One region of the Rhizorhabdus argentea genome, then DNA from elsewhere that is predicted to be linked to it. Evidence: riboswitches for the same ligand, from Rfam matches in the RefSeq annotation. Region 1 holds a riboswitch; the other holds the start of a gene.

Region 1 (4,192 bases):
CCAGCGTCGGCCGTTCATGCCCCGGCACGTGCAGTCCTGCATCGGCAACAGGCACGGGATCATCCGGCCGCCCGATGTCCTGGCCGACAAGCGCCGCAGCGTGACGCAGGAAGCTCACCGCGTTGGCTATCCCGCCCTGGCGCAGATAATCGCGCAGCCGGGTCAGCGTTTCGACCGGCAAGGTCGAGGCAGCATCGAGCGCGGGATCGGGTTCGCGTCCATCGGCGATCGCCGCGAAGGCGATGCCCTTCTCGCGCGCCACCCGAGCGATCTCGTCGACGCCATAGGGCCAATAGGCCTTTCCCCCGAGCAGCATGACGCAGACGAACCTCGCCTGCGCAATCACCTTCTCCACATAGAGATCGACCGAATAGGGATGCTTGAGCTGGAGCAGATTGGCCAGGCGGATCGTCGGCGCGCCCTCCCCCAGCATCCCGGCCGCCTGCGCGAAGCAGGCGAGTTCGCTGTCGGCCACGGTCAGGAAGACAATCTCGCCCGGCGACTGGGCGAGGTCGATCGCCTCGTCGCCATTGGAGACCGTTCCCGGCGTGGCAGCCAGAAGATGCATCAGGCGGCGACTCCGCCCAGCACCGCCAACAACGCCGCCTCGATCGCCGGCTGACGAAGGCCTTTTTGTCCGATCACGACGAGTTGCGACTGGCGCGCTTCCTGGGCGGTCCAGGCACGATCGAAATAATGCTGGATACGGGGGCCCACCGCCTGGATCACTAGCCGCGCCGGCTTGTCGCGAATTGCGATCATGCCCTTGATGCGCAGGATGTCGTGTGCCGCAATCTGCTCCGACATCGCCGCCAGCAAGGGCGCGACATCGTCTACCTCACCGCCCTTGACCACGAAGCTGTCGAAGTCGTCATGGTCATGATCGGGTTCGGCATCATGATGCGATGGCCGCGCCTGCAGGTCGTCTTCGGCTCCCGCGAACAGGCCGAGCAGCACAGTTGCATCGACCGCGCCATGATCGGCACGCACGATCTTCACGCCGCTGCGGGTATCCCCGGCAATATCGGCCTCGATCTTCGCAAGCGTCGCCGCATCGACCAGATCGGCCTTGTTGAGAATGACGAGATCCGCGCAAGCGAGCTGATCCTCGAACAATTCCTCGAGCGGGCTGTCATGATCGAGGGTCGGATCGGCCGCTCGGGCGAGCGCCAGCGCCGCTTCATCGGCAGCAAAGCGCCCCGCCGACACCGCATCGGCATCGATCAGCGCGATCACCCCGTCGACTGTCGAGCGGGTCCGGATCTCGGGCCATTGAAACGCCTTGAGCAACGGCTTGGGCAGCGCCAGGCCCGAGGTCTCGATGATGATATGCTCGGGCGGATTGGGGCGGTCGAGCAGCTTCTGCATCGTCGGCAGGAAATCGTCGGCGACGGTGCAGCAGATGCAGCCATTGGCGAGCTCGACGATGTCGTCGTCGGGGCACGCCTGGTCGTTGCAGCCCTTGAGCAACTCGCCATCGACGCCGACGTCGCCGAACTCGTTGACGATCAGCGCGAGTCGCCGGCCCCTCGCATTCTGCAGAAGATGGCGGATCAGCGTGGTCTTCCCGGCGCCGAGAAAGCCGGTGATCACCGTCGTCGGTATCTTGCTCATGCGCGGCGCTCCCATCGAGCGGCGGGCAAGCGGACAATATTGGCCTTCATCGGGATTCCCCGGCACCTGAGCGACATCGGTGACGGGGCTTACCGCTCGCGAGCACGAACGGCCGGCACGCGACGACGGGCGGGCGCCAAAGGCACCCATCGTCACACAACCGCGCGGCACCCGCCGCATCGTTCGTCGCTCAGACGGAAGAACCGTGCCCCGGCCAATCCCTGGACCAAAGCAAGAGCGACCAGACGCCGGCAGGTCTCCTGGCTCGCGGGTCGCAGCTCGATGTGCGCCTTCCCGGATCGGATCGATCCAGTGACCGTGCCCTTCCGGATGGAGGAGCACATGCACATCTCGCTCGCCGCTTACAGTTGCAGGGACAGCCGCGGATTTGGGAGGAACCTCCCGCACCGCATTCCCGTTTTAAGCCTCTTGCGAGGCACCGGCGCGATCTAATGGCAGGAGTTACCTCCTGCCTGACGCCGCTCATAACCACATTTGCGGGTCATACCAACTGCTCTTTGTGGCTCGGAGCGGCGCTTCCTAGAAGTTCATCCGGCCGCCGAGGCGCAAAGTGCGTGGCTCTACCACGCGGCTCAGCCGCCCCACGGCTGGTCCCGCTGTATCGAACGAGGGGATATAGGATTCGTAATAATAGGCGATGTCCTTGTCGCGGCTGTTGAGGACGTTGAGCACCTCGCCATAAATCTCGAAATGCCCCAGCTTGCGGGCTGCGCGCAGGTTGACAACCGTGCTGCCCGAGTCCCTGACGCTGTTGTCTTCGATCAGCGGATAGGGGCCGAGGTGGCGGACACGGATGCTAGCCTCCCACGGATCGAACACCAAAGCGACGCCGGCCGATGCGGCGTTTTCGAAGGCGTTCGGGATGCGGTCTCCATTGCCGTATCGCGACCGGCTCGCGGTATAGTTGCCGTCGATCGCCAACCAGGTCTTCGGCCGCCAGAATGCCACCAACTCATAGCCGCGGCGCTTGCTTGCGCCCGTAGGCTCGACCGCGTTGGAGTCGCCGATGAAGCGCAGTTCGCTGTCGACGTTCAACCACCAATAGGTCGCGGTCAGCGCAAAACCGGGCAATTGCCATCTAGCGCCGACTTCACGGCCTTCACCCCGCACGAGCACGGGCACCGGCGCCTCGGCGTTGACCGCGCCCCGCACATCGTTGGAATGAAAGCCGCGGCCCCAGTTGCCATAGAGCTCGAGCCGACGGGTCGGGGAGTAGGCTATCGACACCCTCGGTGAGAAGATTGCATCATTGCCATTGCCCTCTCCGGCGATGCCCGCCGCCTGGTCCTTCGCACGCACGACATAGTGGTAATAGTCGCCGCGCACGCCGCCGATCAGACGAAGGCCAGTGAAGGGCATCCAACTCGCCTCGCCGTATAGCGCTGCCGAGGCTTCCTCGACATGATGGCGACCAAGCGACGCGAGGAATAATCGTGCGCTCGTCCGATAGACGCCAACGTTGCCGATGTGATCGTATCGCTCTTCCGTGCCGAGAGACAAGGTGAGAGCCGGCGTCACGGTCCAGCGCTTCTCGCCCCGCGCACCAACGATCCAGCGCCTGTCGAATTGGCGGATTTGGGCGCTGGTCCCGTCGGGGTCGGTGTAGGTAGGATTGGAATACATCGACCAGTCGTAGAACTGGCCATAGAGGTTCGCGTGCCAGTCGGGCTGGCGAACCGCGACGTTGGCGACGAGCCGACTGGTCTCGCCGCGCGCGGTGGAGTCGGGCGAGCAGAAGACATCTCTGCAGATGGCGGAACCGATGATCCGCTCGGGTATCTGCTCGGTCGGGTGCCACGTTGCATGATAGGCATGAAACGACGCTTCGACCTGTCCCGCACCGGCGGGCGCCGTATATTTGGCGAAACCCGAGCCATGCCGCAGATGTTCGGGTGATTCCCAGGGACCGTTATAGATCTTGGCCTGCGCGACCAGCGTCAGCTTGCCTGAACCTGCGCCGCCTATCGTGCCGCCGGCCGCGATGCGGCCATAGCCGTACGAACCTCCCTCGACCGAGATCCATGGCGTAGCGAAGCCATCGATCGTCGTCATGTAAGCTGCGCCTGCCAGCGCGAAATCGCCGCCATCAGCGCGGTACGAGCCTTTACGGAAATCTTCGCGTGCGACGATTTCGGGGATGAGCCCGTTGAGGTCGAGATAGCCTTGGCCGTGACCGTGGGTACGCAAGTTCATCGGTACGCCATCGATATAGGTCGCGAAGTCGGAACCGTGATCGAGATTGAAACCGCGGAGGAAATATTGATTGGCCTTGCCGCTGCCCGAATGCTGGGCGGCGACCATGCCGGGCACTGCTTCAAGCAGTTCGGCGACACGCAACAAGGGGCGGACGAGCAGGTCAGCGCCGGCAATCGTGCCCTCGCTGGCCGCGTGCGCCACGCCGATCTTCGCCTCGCCGCGGCCGAAGACGACGATATCGCCGGCTGGTTCCGGCGCAGGCGCCGCCTGACCTTCCTGGGTCTGTGCCAATGCCGGTGTCGCGCTGCACGCAATGGCCATAGCTGCGCATCCAGGCCACCACATCCATAAACCGATGATG
Region 2 (4,192 bases), on a different contig from region 1:
GTCGCCGTTGTTCAGCAGTTGCTTGGATGCGACCAGACCATCGTTGAACATGTGATAATATTGGCCGAACGCATAAACGCTGGCACCGGCCTTGCCGCCTAGGCTGAGCGGCACCGAAGCCTTCAGACCCGTCGAGAACACGCCGAGGTTGCTGCGGTCACCGCCGTTGACAAGCGTCGCGACGAGCGCCTTATTGCCCTCCGATACCCAGTATTCCTTAGGCCCGATCGACATCCAGGTCGGCGCCGTCAGGGTGAACCCCTTACCGGCGTAGGTCGGCGTCACACCCAGTTCGAAGTAGCCCGTCCCATCCGGTTTGCCGAGTACGACGGTCGACGACTTGCTGTTCACCGACCAGAATATGTTGGCGTGCGGATTGATTGAGAAGCCGTTCTTCGGCTTGTCAGCATATTTTAGCGTGAACTGGATGTTGCGTTCATCGTAGGGGATGGTGTCGGGGAAAATCCAATGCCCATACTCGATGCTGGCAGTTAGCCCCTCGGCGACTGGGACGCTGGCACCAACCCACCAGTCGAATTCGTTGAGAGGCTCGCCACCCGTGGCATGGCCCGGGTTGAGCGCAAGAAAGGTGCCCGCATAGATCGATACCCCGCTCGGGCTGTTCACCGAAAGCCCGTTGACCAGGTGAACCATGGCACCGTCCGTGGTGACGACGAGGCCGCGCGGCGTGACATAGTCTTTCTTGACGGAAACATCGCCGAAGCCGTGAAGCTCCCACGCCTCGGCCGATGCCACGCTGCTGCAGCAAGTGACTAGCAGCGCGGCGGTTACCCCTTTGTATATCGTTCGCATCTTGGGTCGCTCCCTGATTGGTTAGCGCCCAGACACCCCCTCTGCGAACACGCGCATACTCGATCTTTAAGACGAAATTTGTATGCGCAATGTCAGACTTGCATACAATATTTGAGTCGGCAACGGGATTGTCGCTTGGACCTCATATTTGTATGCAAGATTTCAGGCGCCCCATCCTGGCGGGCGCGAAGGTTGCCCAACGCGAACGGAAGGATGAACGTGTCGAGCGGGACGACGGTGGATAAGCTCGCCGACGATTTGGCGGAGGCCATCCTTTCCGGCGAATTCGCGCCCGGTTCCCGGTTGGACGAACAACATCTCGCTCAACGCTATTCAGTCTCGCGTACGCCGGTGCGGGAGGCACTACGTCAATTAGCCACTACCGGGCTGATCGAGATGCGGCCGCGGCGAAGTGCGGTTGTGGCCAGCGTGACCCCCGCCCAGCTCGAGGATCTGTTCGTCGCGATGGGCGAACTCGAGGCGACCTGCGCCCGGCTCTCCGCATTGTCGATGGGACCAACCGAGCGCCGCAGGCTACAAGCGCTGCACGACCAGATGAAGGAGATTGCGGCGCACAACGACCCGGCCGCCTTCGCGGATGCCAACCATGCGCTCCACACAATGATCTACAAGGGCGCCCATAATGCCGTCCTGGCCGAAACGGCGGCTTCGATCCGGCGGCGGCTCGCCCCTTTCCGGCGCGCGCAGTTCCACGTCGAGGGCCGGCTACCGCGCTCGCTGGAGGAGCATGATGCTGTTGTTTCGGCCATAGTCCGCGGCGATGCCGCGGCGGCTCACAGCGCGATGCTGTACCACGTCACGCTGGTCGAGCAGAGCTTCGAAGAATTGTGCACCGGTCAGGCCGCTGGCCTGAGCGTTGCCGAAGCTTGACGAACATCGAAAGCAATGCCCCATCCGGATTGGCATTCGCCAACAACCGGGCTAAGGAAGCGGTGATTTTCCGGAGCAGTCCGGGGAATCGATGATCGCACCGGTGCCCCGCGAGGGGCTTTAATGGGAATGCGGTGCGGGAGCTTGCTCCCAAATCCGCAGCTGTCCCTGCAACTGTAAGCGGATAGCGCGATGCGCAGGCTCTCTTTGCGGGAGCGACCACTGGAAGTCGCCTAAAGGCGCTCCGGGAAGGTGCGTATCAAGCCGTGACCCGCGAGCCAGGAGACCTGCCGGTGCACTGGTCGCTCTTGCCATGACCCAGGGGATGGTCTTGGCACGGTAATTCTCCGTCTGGGCGACGAAGCTGTGCGGCTGGGGCTGCACGGTCGTGTGGCCACGGGCGCTCCGGCGTCAGCCCGTGGCTGCGCGCCGGCCGGTAATCAACTGGCAAGCCCCATCCGATTGTCGCCTTGGCGCGCGGGGAGAATTGCCATGACCTGTCTGTCGCGGAATGCTGCACCATGGTTTCCGCAGGGATGCGGAACCGTTAGCGACGCCCGACCCAACTGAGAGCGGGTAATGAGCGGGTTCACGGCAAAGGGCTGGTGTCCCGATGCATGGCGGCCGATGATGTCGGGCGACGGACTGCTGGTGCGTGTAAAGCCCCGGCTCGGACGCATGACGGCTGCGCAGGTTCGAGAACTTTGTGCTGCGGCGAACCGGCACGGCAACGGCCTGATCGACGTGACATCGCGGGCCAACCTCCAGATTCGCGGTGTGGGCGAGGGCAACTGGCCGCAACTCGTTCAACAGCTTGTGGCACTAGATCTGGTTGATGCTGACGCCGACCTGGAAAGAAGGCGCAATATCCTGGTCGCGCCGGACTGGCAGGAAGGCGATGACACCGATCGGGTTGCGAGCGACCTCGCGGCCCGACTAGGCGAGCTACCCGAGTTGCCGGGTAAGGTGGGTTTCGTTGTCGATGCCGGGGTGGGATGCGCGCTAGGCTCCGATGGGGGGGATTTTCGCATCGAGCGCGGCGCCGATGGCAAGCTGATCCTGCGCGCCGATGGACGGTCCACCGGCGTTGCCGTGCCCCATGGGGGGGAAGCGAATGCACTGGTCGCCCTAGCCTGGTGGTTCCTCGAAAGCGGCGGTGGAGAAGCTGGGCGCATGGCCCGCCACACCGCCGAGCTGCCGAACTGGGCGACAGGAAACGTGCCGTCGATGACGTCGGTCGCACGCGTTCAGCCGGGGCCGTGTCGTCTCGGCATGGCCTTCGGTTTGCCCTTTGGCCGGCTAGAAGCATCGGTTCTTGCCGAACTGGTCGCCCAGGATAGCGGGACACAGGCCCTGCGGTTCACGCCCTGGCGGATCGTCTTGGTGGAAGGCGATCCGTCCTTTGCCTCCCCGCGCGGGTTGGTGACCGATCCTGCCGATCCGTTGCTGCGCGCCGACGCCTGCCCCGGCTTCCCGCATTGCCCACAAGCATCGGTGGAAACGCGTGACGTAGCGCGCCGCCTTGCACCGCTGGTTGCCGGGCGACTCCATGTGTCAGGTTGCGCCAAAGGATGCGCCTGCCCGCGTAGCGCCGACGTCACTCTGACCGGTCGAGATGGCCTCTACGATATTTCCCTCGACGCGCCGGCTGGCTCGCCGGCTGTCTGGCCGGCTCTCAGCCGGCTCGAGGTTCTTGCTCATTTTGGAGCCGTTTGATGCCGCATGTCTATGAAACCGATGGGGCGGCGATCTATCGCCAATCCTTCGCCACGATCCGCGCAGAGGCCGATCTTGCCCGCTTCACGGTCGATGAAGAGCCGCTGGCGGTGCGCATGATCCATGCTTCCGGCATGGTCGAGCTGGCTCCGCATATCCGCTTCTCGATCGGGTTTGCCAGCACGGCACGTGCGGCGCTGGCAAATGGCGCACCGATCCTGTGCGATGCGCGGATGGTGAGCGAGGGGGTTACCCGTGGGCGATTGCCCGCGTCCAATCCGGTAATCTGCACGCTCCACGATCATCAGGTGCCAGACATGGCGCGGGCGATGGGCAACACGCGCTCGGCAGCGGCGCTGGAACTGTGGCGGCCGCATCTGGCGGGCGCGGTAGTCGCCATCGGCAATGCGCCGACCGCCCTGTTTCATCTGCTCAATATGCTGGAGGACCCGGATTGCGCCCGTCCCGCAGCGATCATCGGCTGTCCGGTGGGCTTTGTCGGTGCGGTGGAGTCCAAGGCTGCGCTGTGGATCGCTCCGCCGGCGCCCTGCTGCGTCGTCGAAGGAAGGCTGGGAGGCAGCGCCATCACGGTCGCTGCCATCAACGCACTGGCGAGCCGCGCGGAATGAGCGGCCCGGTGGGAACGATCCACGGTGTCGGGCTGGGCCCGGGCGCGCCGGATCTGCTTAGCGTGCGGGCTGACCGGCTGGTGCGCGGTGCGGGCCATGTGGCCTATTTCCGCAAGGCCGGGCGACCCGGACAGGCGCGGCGC

Evidence for each region. Region 1 has a riboswitch for cobalamin ahead of cobW (cobalamin biosynthesis protein CobW). Riboswitches for the same ligand answer to the same signal wherever they lie in the genome.
Region 2: linked by a shared signal. The riboswitch ahead of cobG (precorrin-3B synthase) and the one ahead of cobW (cobalamin biosynthesis protein CobW) in region 1 are both predicted to bind cobalamin.

Annotation. Positions count from the first base shown of each region.
Region 1 covers NZ_JBANFK010000003.1:147,032-151,223, reverse strand. The annotation lists gene cobN (cobaltochelatase subunit CobN) at 1-568, opposite strand, end outside; gene cobW (cobalamin biosynthesis protein CobW) at 568-1,614, opposite strand; cobalamin riboswitch at 1,848-2,073, opposite strand; gene AAC645_RS03610 (TonB-dependent receptor) at 2,155-4,152, opposite strand.
Region 2 covers NZ_JBANFK010000005.1:26,815-31,006, reverse strand. The annotation lists gene AAC645_RS06105 (hypothetical protein) at 1-756, opposite strand, end outside; gene AAC645_RS06100 (GntR family transcriptional regulator) at 1,027-1,704, shown strand; cobalamin riboswitch at 1,789-2,013, shown strand; gene cobG (precorrin-3B synthase) at 2,284-3,420, shown strand; gene AAC645_RS06090 (precorrin-8X methylmutase) at 3,420-4,049, shown strand; gene cobI (precorrin-2 C(20)-methyltransferase) at 4,046-4,192, shown strand, end outside.